Regions from separate parts of the Halioxenophilus aromaticivorans genome, predicted to be linked through region 1. Evidence: predicted binding sites of a transcription regulator. Region 1 holds the regulator's gene; the other holds the start of a gene.
The links. Region 1 encodes sigma-54, which starts transcription at its own class of promoters, with help from an activator protein. Its sites were predicted from a motif close to GTTGGCACGNNNNTNGNNT; they were not measured.

Region 1 (7,621 bases):
CTTTAGCGCCGATCATGGCCGCACAGAAAACAACGGCAATCTTATTACGCTGTGGGGTAATGTAGTGGCAGAGCAAGCCCTAGCTGGTGGCGGACAATACCGCATAGAAACTTCGCGCCTAAGGGTGGAGCCTTTGCTACAGCAGGCCACGAGCCAGCAGCCCGTGACCATTCGTTCACCGCAGGGCTTGGGCAACTCCACTGGCATGAGCATTGATATGCCGCAACAAACTGTTACGTTGAATTCACAGGTAAAGGCAACTTATGAAGCCAAGTAAACGCACCATTGCACGGGCCTTAGCCGCTGCCTGGCTGGTGACCCTAGCCGCCAGCTGGATACCTAACGCCCAGGCGCTACCAGAAGACCGCGACCAACCCATCGAAATCAACGCCGACCGCGCCGTTCGTAACGAAAAAACCGGTGTGACGGAATTTGTTGGCAACGCCCTACTCAGCCAAGGCTCGCTGTCCATTGCCGCCGACACCATTACCATCAATTACAACGACAACGGTATACGCGATATCCTGGCAGTGGGCACGCCGGCTGTGCTTCACCAAATACCCAACCCAGAGCAAAGCCAGGTAACCGCCAAAGCCAACCGTATCGAATACAGTGTTGGCGACGAAGTCATTAACTTAAAAGAGCGCGCCAGCATTGATCAGGATGGTTCGGTCATAACCAGCGATTTGATTCGTTACGACATCAATCAGTCTATGGCAGAAGCCAGCGGTGACAATCGGGTGAATATTATTATTCCACCTAGCAATGCCCGAACAACCAACCCGCCGACATCGGAATCCGACAACAGCGACGCTATCCCAAACGACCCCAAATAACCGACTTCAGCTAGATTTCATGGCCAAACTCAGCGCACAACATCTCGCCAAGGCTTACCGCGGACGCCCCGTGGTGACAGACGTTTCATTGGAAGTAAACACCGGCCAAGTGGTCGGCCTACTCGGCCCCAACGGCGCCGGTAAAACCACCTGTTTTTACATGATCGCGGGGCTGGTGCCGGCAGACAACGGCCAAGTTTTTTTAAACGACGAAGAAATTTCGAGTCTGCCAATGCACGGCAGAGCACGCAAGGGGCTGGGCTACCTACCGCAAGAAGCATCGATTTTTCGTAAGCTCAGCGTACGTGATAATCTCCTGGCGATTTTAGAGACACGGGCCGACCTCAACAAACAGCAGCGACTGGACAAATGCCAGCAACTGCTGGAGGAATTCCACGTCACCCATGTGCAAGACAGCCCGGGCATGGCCCTGTCTGGTGGTGAGCGCCGGCGTGTAGAAATCGCTCGCGCCCTGGCGGCGGAGCCGCGCTTTATCTTATTGGACGAGCCCTTTGCAGGGGTCGACCCGATATCGGTGTCTGATATCAAAAACATTATTGAACATCTGCGCAGCCGCGGTATCGGCGTGTTAATCACCGACCACAATGTGCGCGAAACCCTGGATATCTGCGAAAAGGCGTATATCGTCGGCGGCGGACAAATCATTGCCGAGGGTAAACCCCAAGAGGTACTGGCCAACCAATTGGTGCGTGATACCTACCTGGGGGATAAATTTCACCTTTAACGAAGCAAATTGCCCTGCCCCTTTACGCGAGGCCAATTATGCGCGACTATACCGGGGTAGCGCCCTTTTCTAGTGCGCCCAAAGCCGCCTAACAGGCACCTTTCTCCCGGTGGATTGATCCGCCAAATCTCCTTATATTTTCTTCACACAAAACACATAATTTTTAGGCATAAAAATTGCTTAAATTTGTTGCGCGTTCACCGGTTTCGGTACTACACTGCCAAGACGGCAGCGGAAAGTCCCTGCCCAGATTTTTATTTGGCGTACCAACACCGGATCGATTAGCCGCATTATGAAGCAGTCTCTACAGCTTAAGCTCGGTCAACAGCTCACCATGACCCCCCAACTGCAACAGGCCATTCGCCTATTGCAGCTTTCCACGCTCGACCTACAGCAAGAAATTCAAGAAGCGCTGGAATCCAACCCCATGTTGGAAATGACAGAGGGTGAAGATCAATCCGGCAGCGACGGTGACAGCAAAGACAGCGGCGAAGCCAACTCAGAAGGCGCCAACACCACTGAAGCCACTGCTGCGGAAAACACAAGCGACGACAACAACACAGAAACCGCCAGCGATAGCAACGACGATTGGCAGGACAACATCCCCGACGACCTACCCGTCGACACCAATTGGGACGATATCTACCAAGGCAGTGGCCCCTCCAGCTCCGGCAGCGTCGGCCCAGAGCGCGATGACAGCTACTTTGATAGCCAAATTGACAACTCGGAGACACTGCAAGAGCATCTGCTCTGGCAACTGAATTTAACCCCCATGTCAGATCAAGATCGCAGCATCGCCATGAACATTATCGATGCCGTGGCGCCCAGTGGCTTGTTAACCTCCACCATTGAAGAGATTTACCTCGGTTTGATCGGCCAATCCAGCCCATCTGAAGCCGAAACGACAGAAGCGGATAAAGAGGATGCGCTATCGGCAGACAGTGAAACGTTTGAGGATGGCGACACCGCTACCGAAGCCGAAACTGTGGTATCTAGCGCTACCGACTTAGACGACGAAGATAGCCTGAGCATTGAGGAAGTACTGGCCGTACAGCATCGTTTGCAGCTGTTTGACCCTATTGGCTCGTGCAGTGAAGACCTGGGCCAATGCCTTTTGGTGCAGCTGAATCAGTTCCCGGCGGATACCCCGGCGTTGAATTCCGCCAAGCTGGTAGTACGTGAACACCTGGCACAATTGGGAAACCGCGACTATAAACAAATTATGCGCCGCGGCCGGATGAAAGAGCCTGAATTGAAGCAGGCTATTTTGCTGATTCAGCAATTGACTCCCCACCCCGGTGAATTGATTGGCAGTAGCGAGACCACCTATATAGTGCCGGATGTATTTGTCAGCAAAAAGGACGATCGTTGGAGCGTAGAGCTGAACCCAGAGATCGCGCCCAAAATTCGCATTAACAACAGTTACGCAAACTTGGTTAAGCGCGCGGATAGCAGCGACGACAACACCTTCCTTCGAGACAACTTGCAAGAGGCACGTTGGTTTTTGAAAAGCCTGCAAAGCCGTAACGAAACTTTGCTGAAAGTGGCGAGCTGTATCGTTGACAAGCAGCGCGGCTTCCTTGACCATGGCCCTGAAGCGATGAAGCCATTGGTTCTGCACGATATTGCCGAAGACGTCGGCATGCACGAATCGACCATTTCTCGAGTCACTACACAAAAGTATATGCATACACCCCAAGGCATATTTGAGCTGAAATATTTCTTTTCTAGCCACGTCAGTACCGACGGCGGCGGCGAATGCTCCTCTACGGCCATCCGCGCCATTATCAAAAAGCTGGTTGCCGCGGAAGACCCGAAAAAACCGCTCAGCGACAGTAAAATCACCAACTTATTATCGGATCAGGGTATTCAGGTGGCGCGCCGTACCATCGCCAAATACCGAGAATCTCTGGGCATTGCTGCGTCTAACGAACGCAAGCGCCTGGTGTAAATATCAGCAATTAGCACGGCAAACAGTCAGGGATGTAATTTACCCCTGCCAGGCACTAAAAAACTGGAATTTTTAGTGCCAACGAAACTCACAATAACAACAGAGAAAAATCAAGAACAACAGCGAAGTAACAGGTTTTCACCGCGCCGGATCGCCGACGTGGTGGCAAAGGCGGCCCAGCCGCCAAAAAACCAACCGGCCCAACATCTGCAAGGGCCAAATCGACAAAGAGGAAACGCAATGCAAATCACTATTAGCGGGCATCACGTCGAACTAACCGACTCAATTAAAGATTATGTAAACAACAAGCTGTCCCGCCTCGATAAACACCACGGCCAGATAACCAACACCAACGTCACCCTCTCAGTTGAAAAAATGCGGCAAAAAGCCGAAGCTAACATCCACGTGAGCGGTAGAGACTTCTTCGCCAACTGTGAATCCGAAGATCTATACGCTGCCATTGACGGCCTAACCGACAAATTAGACCGACAGCTACTCAAACACAAAGAGAAAATCAGTAGTCATCGATGACCACCAAACTGTCTTCCATTTTAGCTCCAAGCCGTGTCGTATGCGGCTTGGACGGCGTTAGCAAAAAGCGCGCACTGCAAACCATAGCCAATCACATTGCCGAAGACCTACCGGTATTGGATGCCGAAGAGCTGTTCCGCCGTCTTATGGCCCGTGAGCGATTAGGCTCTACCGGTATAGGCCAAGGTATCGCCATACCCCACTGCCGTTTAGAGAACTGCTCCGGTACCTTAGGGGCCTTTTTCAAGCTCAGCGACAAACTCGACTTCGATGCCATAGACGATGCACCGGTGGACTGTATTTTTGCCCTGCTGGTACCTGAAGAAGCTGACGATTCACACCTACAAACATTGGCCGCCATCGCGCGGACCTTCTCCAACCCCGATTTGATGCAACGCATTCGTCAGTGCGACGATAGCGAAACACTCTACCAAACATTGATTAGCGCCGACTAACAACGGGGATACCACATGCAACTTGTCATCATCAGTGGTCGCTCTGGCTCCGGTATTAGCAGCGCCCTGAGGGTGCTCGAGGATGCTGGCATGACCTGCATAGACAACCTGCCCGTGGCTCTGCTGAGCCACTTGGTAGATACCACCGATGATACTGAGCTGCGCTGTGCGGTGACCCTGGATGCGCGCAGCAACCTGGGCCAACTGGCCAATTTCCCAGCACTGTACCAACAATTAAAAAGCCAGTGCCAATCGGTACAGGTGATCTTTCTCGATTCTCGGGACGACATTCTGCTCAGACGCTTCAGCGAAACGCGACGCAAGCATCCTTTAACCAGCGTTGATGTGGGCCTTAAAGATGCCATCATCCAGGAATCCGAACTGCTGACTCCGGTGGTGGACCACGCCGACTTAGTAATCGACACCAGCAATTTAAGCCTACACGCACTGCGCGACTTGATTCGCAAAGCGGTGACCGGCGCCGAGCACATGGACCTGGCTGTGCAATTTCAGTCTTTTGGGTTTAAGCGCGGCGTGCCCGCCGAAGCGGATTTAATTTTTGACGCCCGTTGCCTGCCTAACCCCTATTGGGTGCCAGAGCTAAGAGCCTGTAGCGGCAACGACGACAAAGTGATCGAGTTTTTAAGTCAAGAACCGCTGGTGGCAGAGATGCTAGACGACATAAAAACCTATGTACGCAAATGGCTACCCCACTACGCGGCCTCTAATCGCAGTTATATCACCGTGGCAGTGGGCTGCACCGGCGGCCAGCACCGCTCGGTTTACCTATGCAATCAATTAGCAAAACAATTTCGGGAGGAACCCAGTAACCCACTGCAAACCGACGTACTTGTGCGTCATCGAGACCTGCACTGATGCCCAACCGATAACTATAAGAGCGCTATGCTGCAAGAAACCCTCACCATCATCAACAGCCGCGGCCTTCACGCCCGCGCTGCGACCAAACTGGTCAAAACCGCACTCACTTTCGACTCAGATATTCATATAGAGTTTGATGGTAAAACCGCCGACTGCAAAAGTGTCATGTCCATACTTTTATTGGCCGCTACGGTTAATTCTGAAATTACACTCACCGCCACAGGCTGCGACGAGCAAAACGCCATCGATCGAATCAAAGCCCTATTCAGCAATAAATTCGGTGAAGATAGCTAAGCGCTAAAATCTATAGCCTAAAAACTAAATCCTTAATAAAACGCTCAAAAGTTTGCCTTGCTTGCCCCTTACCTCTGATCACCAGCTACACTTAGTGGTAAGCACTGCGAGCCAACTGAAAACGATTACTTAGCCTTAACCTGACAAGGCGCGATGATCGTTTCGCGTGGCCGACGTATAACCGAAATAAAAAGCTGTTATTTTTTTGTTTTTTCCAGGCGTTAGCCAATTAAGGCTATGAGACCGACCACAAGCGGTTTTTTCTTGTAAATTAGTCGGAGTTAGGCAAATCGTGCTTGTGTTTGTCCTCAGGACATTACTAAACTAAACCCTTGTTTTTACTGCACCTTTAATTTCCTATGTAGGCGCTTGAGAACATCAAGCCACGCCTAAGCAGTGAACACCTCCGACCACACCTAGCCACGCATTGATTGAGAGTTGCCCCACCCATGGCCAATCAAACTAACAGCGCAGAAGTACTCTCAAACCAAACTCAGAACAAACTGGCTTTGGTTCAAGAAGCATTAGACAGCGGTGCACTGAGCTCCATTCGCCGCATGCTCAACGGTTTACAACCCACCGCCATCGCGCACCTTCTAGAGTCGTCTCCGCCACAGCGCCGGGTAGTACTGTGGGAGTTGGTAGATAAAGACCAAGAAGGCGAGGTCATCCAGGAACTGGCGGATAACGTGCGCGCCCAGCTGCTATCGGATATGGACTCCTCTGACCTGGCGGCCATGACCGAAGAGTTGGAAGCCGATAACGTCGCCGATATTTTGCAAACATTGCCAGATGCGGTTATTCAAGAAGTGTTGGCAGCCATGTCGACGCAAAATCGTGAGCGGGTAGAATCGATCCTCTCCTACGAGGAAGACACCGCCGGCGGCTTGATGGACCCGGACGTCATTACCGTGCGGCCCGACCTCACCCTGGACGTGGTACTGCGTTACCTGCGCCGCCACGAAGAATTGCCTCACTCCACCTATTATTTGGTGGTGGTTAATCGGAAAGATATTTTTCTGGGGCTTTTGCCCATTCTGAAGGTACTCACCTCGGACCCGAACATGACCGTACGTGAGGTTATGGATACCGACGTCACGGCCTTGCATTTCTCCATGCCCGATAAAGAAGTCGCCAAACTGTTTGAGCAGCACGACTGGGTGATGGCGCCGGTGATTGACGACGAACAGCGGGTGCTGGGAAGGATCACCATTGATGACGTAGTGGACGTTATCCGGGAGGGCGCGGACCACTCGCTGATGAGCATGGCCGGTTTGGAAGAAGACGCCGATACCTTCGCCTCGGTGGCCAAAACCGCGCCTCGCCGGGCCATTTGGTTGGGTATTAATCTGTTGACGGCGATTATCGCGTCATCGGTGATCAACCTATTCCAAGGCACCATAGATAAGGTGGTTGCCCTGGCGGTACTGATGCCCATTGTGGCCAGTATGGGCGGCGTAGCCGGCAGCCAAACCCTCACGGTAGTGATTCGCGGTATGGCCTTGGGCCATATTGGCCGGGCCAACTTATCCTGGCTGTTGAGCAGAGAGTTTCAGATTGGGTTGTTTAATGGATTAATTTGGGCCGCTTTGATGGCCGGTGTAGCAGGTTGGTGGTTTAACGATACCACCATTGCCGGTATCATCGCCGCCGCCATGGTGATCAATTTAATCTTTGCCGCCCTGGCAGGTGCCCTGTTGCCTATTATATTGAAAGCCATGCGTATCGACCCGGCCTTAGCGGGTGGTGTTGCGCTAACCACCGTTACCGACGTGGTTGGCTTCTCCGCATTTTTGGGCCTGGCCACCTATTTTTATGCTTAATTTCGCTAATTTAGGGCGGTAGCTGTGGGCTGCTGCCTGCACAACGCCAGTGGCTACCATGAACGATATCCCAGAAGACGAAGAGTTTGATCTCGGCCCCAGTAAAA
Region 2 (7,621 bases), 1.2 Mb from region 1:
GGGCATGACCGGTGAGGAAAAATTACAGGGTACGGTGATGTACATGTCGCCGGAGCAAGTAGACCGCGACCCTGCCATCAGTTTCGCCTCGGACGTATACAGCTTGGGTGCCGTGCTCTACGAAACCTTGTCCGGCGAGACGCCCTTTCAAGGGGATGTTGTGCGGCGAGTGATAGACGACGTGCGCAGTGCCGCACCGGCGGTTCCCAAATCGCCCGCGGGTGGCAAATTGCCACAGGGTTTGGTGGATTTGACCATGCAGTGCCTGGAAAAAGACCCAGCCCAGCGGCCCGAAAGTGTGGATGAATTTATTCGCTTGCTGCGCGAGGGTATCTACTGCTGATTGTTACCACGCAGGGCGATGTTTTGAAACCAACACCTAGGTAAAAAGAAGAGCGCTATAAGGCACAGTTTTTGTAACTAACTTCATGTCTTTATTTGCGTCTTTATACCGAGCGTATTAATAGAAGATAGATAACCGAATCGCTTAGACGGCGAATTCGGCGAATAATCACCAAGGCCAACCATTGAATAACCCAACCCTCGTTGAACAGCTCAACTCAGAGCTTTTACCCCTGCCCACGCCGCAGACGTTTCGTTTCTGTAGCCTCGGCCGCAGCCATGTGGGCCGTGTGCGCTGGGTGAATGAGGACGCCTATTTAGAGCACGGTGAGTCTCAGCTTTGGGCGGTGGCCGATGGTATGGGTGGTTTAAATCGAGGCGATCACGCCAGTAAAGTCACCCTTCGCGCGCTGCAGGAATACCAAACCGGCGCCACATTGGAGGCCTGCTTAGCCAGCCTGCACGCCATAATTAACCAAGCCCACGATACTTGCCACAAGGCGTTTCGTGGCAAGCGTATCGGCACCACCCTGGCGTTGCTGCACATTGTAGATAGCCACGGCCTGTTGGTCTGGGCCGGGGACAGCCGTATTTACCGTTTGCGCGCTGGCGAGTTAGAACAGCTCACCATCGATCACAATCTTGCCGAGCAGCAGCGAACCCAGGGAAAACCGCCGCAAGATGGTGCGCAAACGCTGCAATCTGCCCACGTCCTAACGCGAGCGGTGGGTGTACATCGAGAAGTGTGTCCGCAACTGTGTTACCAATCAGTGCAGGCTTCTGACCGTTTTCTGTTGTGTACTGACGGTGCATTCAAAGATTTGGACGCGCACGAAATTAGAGCAGCTATGATGCTCGCGACACCACCCGAGGTGCTGGAGTGCGTAGAAGGGCTGGCCTTGGATCGAGGCGGTCATGACAACACCACGTCCTTGGTGGTGGACGTGTCCTCGCCGGGCTAGCCGCTCCAAAGTGGCAGGTTGCGCATCTTTAGGACCAAATTGGTGCAATCCTTTTTTTACTGCACCAAAGTGGTTCCGTGGTGCCGCGGGCTGGGCTTGGTTGGTTTGCTGGTATTTCCCTCTGTGCTGTCGTCAAAGCCCCATGGTTTGGGGCTCTTTGACGTGTTTTTCCTCCATGCCTTTCTCGTTTGTCGTTCCGGTACAAGGGTTGGAATAGATTCTGCTTTTAACGACCGCTACAACATACAATCTGAAGATACACATTTGGAGTGAAATTCAACATGAAAAGCAAGTTGGAATACATCTGGCTAGACGGTTACCAACCAACCCAAAGCCTGCGCAGCAAAACTATGGTCCGTAACAACTTCGGCGGTACTTTGGAAGAGTGTCCAATGTGGTCATTCGACGGTAGTTCTACCGAGCAAGCCGAGGGCAACGCTTCAGATTGTCTACTAAAGCCAGTTTTCATTATTCCAGACCCAGACCGCAAAAATGCTTACTTGGTAATGACCGAAGTGCTGAATGCGGATGGCACTGCTCACGTTTCTAACGGTCGCGCCACCATCGACGAAGCAGACGACGATGACGATTTCTGGTTCGGTTTCGAGCAGGAATACTTCCTGTGGGATCCAATCACCAACTTGCCACCTGGCTTCCCAGCCAATGGCTATCCTGCACCACAGGGCCCTTACTACTGCTCAGTTGGCGCCAAAAACGCCTACTGTCGTGAAATGATCGACGAGCACTTCGATATGTGCTTAGAAGCTGGCTTGAACGTTGAGGGTATCAACGCCGAGGTTGCTGCTGGCCAGTGGGAATACCAAATCTTTGCCAAAAGCGCTAAGCGCGCCGGTGACGAAATCTGGTTGAGCCGCTACCTGCTGGAGCGTGTAGGTGAGAAGTATGGTCTGTCCATCGAGTGGGGGCCAAAACCTCTGGGCGATACCGACTGGAATGGCTCTGGTATGCACGCAAACTTCTCCAATGGCGCCATGCGCGATTCTGGAAAAGAAGAAATCTTCACCAAAATCTGTGAAGAGTTTGGTAAAAACATCGAGCGTCACATCAGCGTGTACGGTGCAGACAACGACCAGCGTTTGACTGGTAAGCACGAAACTCAAGCCATCGATGAGTTCAGCTACGGCGTATCTGACCGTGGTGCTTCTATCCGTATCCCGGTAGGTACTGTAGAAGACGGTTGGAAAGGTCGTTTGGAAGATCGTCGTCCTGCGTCTAACGCTGATCCATACAAAGTGGCTGCAGCGATTGTAAAAACCACCAACGAAGCCATGGCCAAGTAATAAAGCCCTGCTGTTAAGTGGTACAAAAAACCGGGGCCTTGGCTCCGGTTTTTTTGTTTTAGGCAATGTGTTCTTAAAAATCGCGCAGCGAACACTGAGTGGTGGAACCGTAAAATGCTGGCTAGAGCACGCGCCGCTCGATTTGGTTTCAGGCGATGACCATTGTGTACTGATTAATGCAGTATTGACTACTGAGGCGCCGTTTGCTGATTAGGCGGCATCTGTTTTTCTAATTCGTCTATCAGATTTTCCAGTTCTTGAATTTTGGCTTCCGAGGCGGCCAGCAGGCGTGCCTGGGCATCGAACTCTTCGCGAGTGACCAGGTTGTGCTCTTGGGCCAAGCGTTTGATTAGTTTCTGGGCGATATTGGTGCTGAGGGGCGTTTTCATAGGCCTTAGTGTACGGCAAGGCGTGCTTGGTGGACACTCTTGCGGTGTCATCGATCCTCACTAGGATGCTTTTCGCGCCAAGTGGTCAAAAATGGTGCTACAAAATCAACCGACAATGTTTGTGCACAAATGGGTGTCGTTTTTTCTGGACTGGACTGTCAAGTGCTGGCCAATTATCCGTCAGAAAGCAGGCTGGCGGTGAGTTTTGGTGAGGAAAAAAATGTAAATCACCGTTGATTTTCAGATTTTGTTCATTTTTGACGCTGGAACTTCATGTTGGTGCTTTATTGTGGTGCTTGGGTGGGGTTTTGGCACCGTTACATGGCGCGCATTCTTATCATTCCCCCCTGTCAGACGGACCGTTTTAGGTCTTTTTCAGCTTAACCTTATGATTTTATTGCGAAAAATCGGTTTGGCACATCAAGTGCTAGTTTGGCGACGGGTGCGGGGGCGGAAAGTTCCCTACCCAGACAAGACATAGAGCACACATTTGGAGACAAACGAATGAAATTAGTAAAAACAGTATTAGCCACTGCCGTAGCAGCCGTTGCTTTCAGCGCCACCACCCAAGCTGAAGTAACCACCAACATTGCGGTTTCCAGTGACTATGTATGGCGTGGCGTTTCTCAAACCTACTACGGGTCTTCCGTATCTGGTGGTATCGACTACGCCGACGAGAGCGGTTTTTACGCAGGCGCTTGGGCTTCTAACACCGGTTACGGTGGCGGCGAGCTTGACCTGTACGCGGGCTTCGCGGGTGAAGCTGGTGACTTCGGTTACAGCATCGGCTACCTGTTGTACGCCTACCCTACAGTAGATGACTACAACTTCGGTGAAATCACTTTAGATTTCTCCTACGACATCCTGTCTTTCGGTATGGCTTACACCATCCACAGTGATTGGGGCGACGGCATGCCTTTCGTAGAAGGTGACGTTTACCTGTACGCCGGTGCTAGCTTCGACCTGGGCAACGATTGGAGCCTGGGCCTGACTGCGGGTTACTACGACTTCGACAATGATGGCGTAGATAACGACGGTGCTGTCCTAGAAAGCTACGGCCACGTTCAAGTTGACCTGGGCAAATCCTACGGCGACTGGGGCGACTTCGCTTTCTCCGTTAGCTTGGCGGAAGAGGGCGCTGCCGACCCTAACGTTGGCTTCAGCAACAATGAAAATGCCGACCAGCCTCTGTTCTTCGTAACTTGGGCCAAAGGTTTCTAAGTTAGTCCATTGAATAATGGATAGTGTTGAGGGGTGGTTAGCGCAAGCGGCCGCCCCTTTTCAGCCAGCCGGCTGATAACAAAGCAGTTTTTGGCGTAGGGCATGCCTTACGTCTACCAGTAGGGTGAGTTGTACAACAATCGCCCGCACTACAAAACCAGGGGGAAGGCATGAAATTAGTAACAGCTGTTATTAAACCATTCAAACTTGATGCCGTTCGTGAAGCGCTATCCGACATTGGTGTACAGGGTATTACTGTTACCGAAGTTAAAGGATTTGGTCGTCAGAAAGGTCACACCGAGCTCTACCGTGGAGCGGAGTACGTTGTGGACTTTTTGCCTAAAACCAAATTGGAAGTAGCGGTTTCCGACGATCAGCTCGAAGCCGTAGTAGAAGCTGTGAGCAAGGCATCGCACAGCGGCAAAATCGGCGACGGTAAAATCTTTATTTGTAACCTCGAACAAGTTATTCGTATTCGAACAGGTGAAACCGGCGAAGATGCCCTATAGGGCCCTGCAATTCCCGATAACCGCTGTTTGAAAGACAGGATAGTTAGACGTAAGAATCTTGGAGATCCACTATGGAAAACAACATTTTTGAACTCCAGTATGCCTTAGACACCTTTTATTTCTTGGTGTCAGGCGCGCTGGTAATGTGGATGGCGGCTGGCTTCGCCATGCTTGAGTCCGGCTTGGTACGGGCTAAAAATACCACAGAAATTTTAACTAAGAACGTAGCTCTATTTGCTATTGCTTGCACTATGTTCCTGGTGTGTGGCTACTGGATTATGTATGGTGGTGAAGATGGATTGCACGGCGCTGTACCTTTCCTTTCTGGCATAACCGGTGATGGTGTTGCTGAGTTTGAAGACACTTATGCGCCTTCAGCGGACTTTTTCTTCCAGGTGGTGTTTGTAGCTACCGCCATGTCTATTGTATCTGGTGCAGTTGCAGAACGGATGAAACTATGGGCTTTTTTAATATTCGCTGTAGCAATGACTGGCTTGATTTACCCAATGGAGGGTGGTTGGACCTGGGGTGGCAAAGATGTATTCGGTCTTTACAACCTTGGCGATAATGGATTTTCTGACTTTGCTGGCTCTGGAATCGTTCACATGGCCGGTGCTGCAGCTGCATTAGCGGGTGTGTTGGTACTTGGCGCACGTAAGGGTAAGTATGGTCCTAACGGCGAAGTAAATGCCATTCCTGGTGCCAACTTGCCGCTAGCAACTCTCGGTACGTTTATTCTATGGATGGGATGGTTCGGCTTCAATGGTGGCTCAGTTCTAGCCACATCTAGCGTAGAAAATGCAAACGCTGTTGCTGTTGTCTTTATGAATACCAACGCTGCCGCCGCAGGTGGTTTGATTGCCGCACTTTTGGTTGCGCGTATTATGTTTGGTAAAGCAGACTTAACAATGGCTCTGAATGGTGCTTTGGCTGGACTTGTTGCAATTACTGCCGAGCCTTCAACTCCTTCTGCTCTTCAGGCGACTCTTTTCGGAGCTTTGGGTGGCGTCCTTGTAGTCTTCAGTATTCTAACTTTAGACAAGCTTAAAGTTGATGACCCAGTAGGAGCGATTTCTGTTCACGGTGTAGTTGGTTTGCTTGGTCTGTTACTGGTACCAATTACTAACCCTCTGACTGACGATGGCGGTGCTTCGTTCATGGGCCAGATTCTTGGCGCAATCACTATCTTCGTTTGGGTGTTTGTAGCAAGCCTAATCGTTTGGTTCATCATCAAAGCAGTTATTGGTGTACGTGTATCCGAAGAGGAAGAGTTCGACGGTGTCGACATTTCCGAGTGTGGTATGGAAGCTTACCCAGAGTTCATTGGTACTGGTAAGTAACACCTATCCCATCTGTGCCCGCGTCCTGCGGGCACAGTGCTTTCTAAGCACAAGCGAATAGGCTCTCTAAATCATTCAAAGCCGTTCCTAGACCCAGCAGTTTGCCCCGCAATGGATTCTGGAACAGCTTTTCAGCCACACTGTCATATTCACCAAGTTGTGGTATGTTTAGAGTATGAGATGTGATTCTCCGCTGATCGATTTCAACAGCGTGACCAAAACAAGAATCGAGATACAGTGACAATAAGGACTAAATCCATGAAATTAATCACTGCTGTTATCAAACCTTTTAAATTAGACGATGTACGCAGCGCACTATCTGAAGTGGGTGTACAGGGTATGACGGTAACCGAAGTTAAAGGCTTTGGCCGCCAAATGGGCCACACCGAGCTGTACCGTGGTGCTGAATACGTCGTTGATTTCCTGCCTAAAGTAAAAATCGAATTGGCCATTGATGAGGGTGTTGTTGAGCAGGCTGTTGAGGCCATCAGTAAAGCGGCTCAGACCGGTAAAATCGGTGACGGCAAAATCTTCATCACATCCTTGGATGAGATTATCCGCATTCGTACCGGGGAAACCGGCGCCGACGCGGTATAAGATTACCGTTTACGCCTCGGCGCAAACGTTTGGAAAACTTTAGAAAGCCTCGCACTAGCGGGGCTTTTTTATGTCCGGCTGGTTGGTTTTTTTATGTTCATAGCCGGCACGGCCACAATTATAACTTTGGCTATTTAAAACTCTGAAATAAAGAAAAAAATAAGCTAAAAAAGCCGATAAAAAACCATTCTTCTGCCAAAAAGTTGCGCTATAAATACAACTCCTTTGGTTTAGCCTAAAAAGAGACAGACAGGTTATGGCAGACGATCTAGACGACGACTTCGACTCAATCGACAGCACAGATGCCGCGGACGATAACAGCAGCAGTAGCGACGATTCGTCCAACAGCGGTATTGCCATCGACTATAGCTTGGCATCAAAAGACAAAGAGCGTGAAGAGCTAGACCGGCAGATCGCCGAATTCCTAGCCCGTGGCGGTAAGATTAGCCAAGTAGACACCCACGTATGCGCCGACCCACCGCAAAAACCGAGCAGCAGCTACGGCAGCCGCCCGATCTAATCCTTCAGGCTAGAACCAGGGTTAAAACAACTGATGTGTGGGCTCTGCTGGCTTAAGCCTAGGCCAGTGGGTCTATATCCTTGCTCAGTAAGCGCGGCAGGCAGCGGTTGATAATTTCGCCAATGTAGCCCAAAAACAAGGTGCCCATGCTGGAGCGGTAGTACTCTGGGTCTCGATTGGCCACCGCCAGCAGGCCGATGGGTGAGCCGTCGTTGAGGGGAGTGATGGCGGCTGAGGCAATCACTTGAATGTGCTTGGGGAAAAGCTCGCGCAAATCCTCCCGCGGAAGTTGCCCGCAGATGCTCTTGTTTAGGCGCCACAGTTTAGGGAATGACTTAGACGCCTGGGTTTGATTAAAAATGCGCGCCGGTCCAATGGAACCGGTGAGTTCGTCATCAAAAATCACCAAACTACTAAACTGCACCTGGAAGTCGCTGTCC

Region 2: a site for sigma-54 is predicted at 3,406-3,424, ahead of ACGHM3_RS22880 (TorF family putative porin). Genes of this name have one in related genera too.

Annotation. Positions count from the first base shown of each region.
Region 1 is NZ_AP031496.1:4,182,969-4,190,589, forward strand. It holds gene lptC (LPS export ABC transporter periplasmic protein LptC) at 1-277, shown strand, start outside; gene lptA (lipopolysaccharide transport periplasmic protein LptA) at 264-836, shown strand; gene lptB (LPS export ABC transporter ATP-binding protein) at 856-1,581, shown strand; gene ACGHM3_RS17955 (RNA polymerase factor sigma-54) at 1,874-3,532, shown strand; gene hpf (ribosome hibernation-promoting factor, HPF/YfiA family) at 3,773-4,063, shown strand; gene ACGHM3_RS17965 (PTS sugar transporter subunit IIA) at 4,060-4,518, shown strand; gene rapZ (RNase adapter RapZ) at 4,534-5,394, shown strand; gene ACGHM3_RS17975 (HPr family phosphocarrier protein) at 5,422-5,691, shown strand; gene mgtE (magnesium transporter) at 6,141-7,514, shown strand; gene yjgA (ribosome biogenesis factor YjgA) at 7,573-7,621, shown strand, end outside.
Region 2 is NZ_AP031496.1:5,382,457-5,390,077, reverse strand. It holds gene ACGHM3_RS22900 (serine/threonine-protein kinase) at 1-343, shown strand, start outside; gene ACGHM3_RS22895 (PP2C family serine/threonine-protein phosphatase) at 528-1,304, shown strand; gene ACGHM3_RS22890 (glutamine synthetase beta-grasp domain-containing protein) at 1,586-2,605, shown strand; gene ACGHM3_RS22885 (accessory factor UbiK family protein) at 2,794-2,994, opposite strand; gene ACGHM3_RS22880 (TorF family putative porin) at 3,499-4,215, shown strand; gene glnK (P-II family nitrogen regulator) at 4,386-4,724, shown strand; gene ACGHM3_RS22870 (ammonium transporter) at 4,796-6,064, shown strand; gene ACGHM3_RS22865 (P-II family nitrogen regulator) at 6,323-6,661, shown strand; gene ACGHM3_RS22860 (hypothetical protein) at 6,918-7,181, shown strand; gene ACGHM3_RS22855 (DUF484 family protein) at 7,240-7,621, opposite strand, start outside.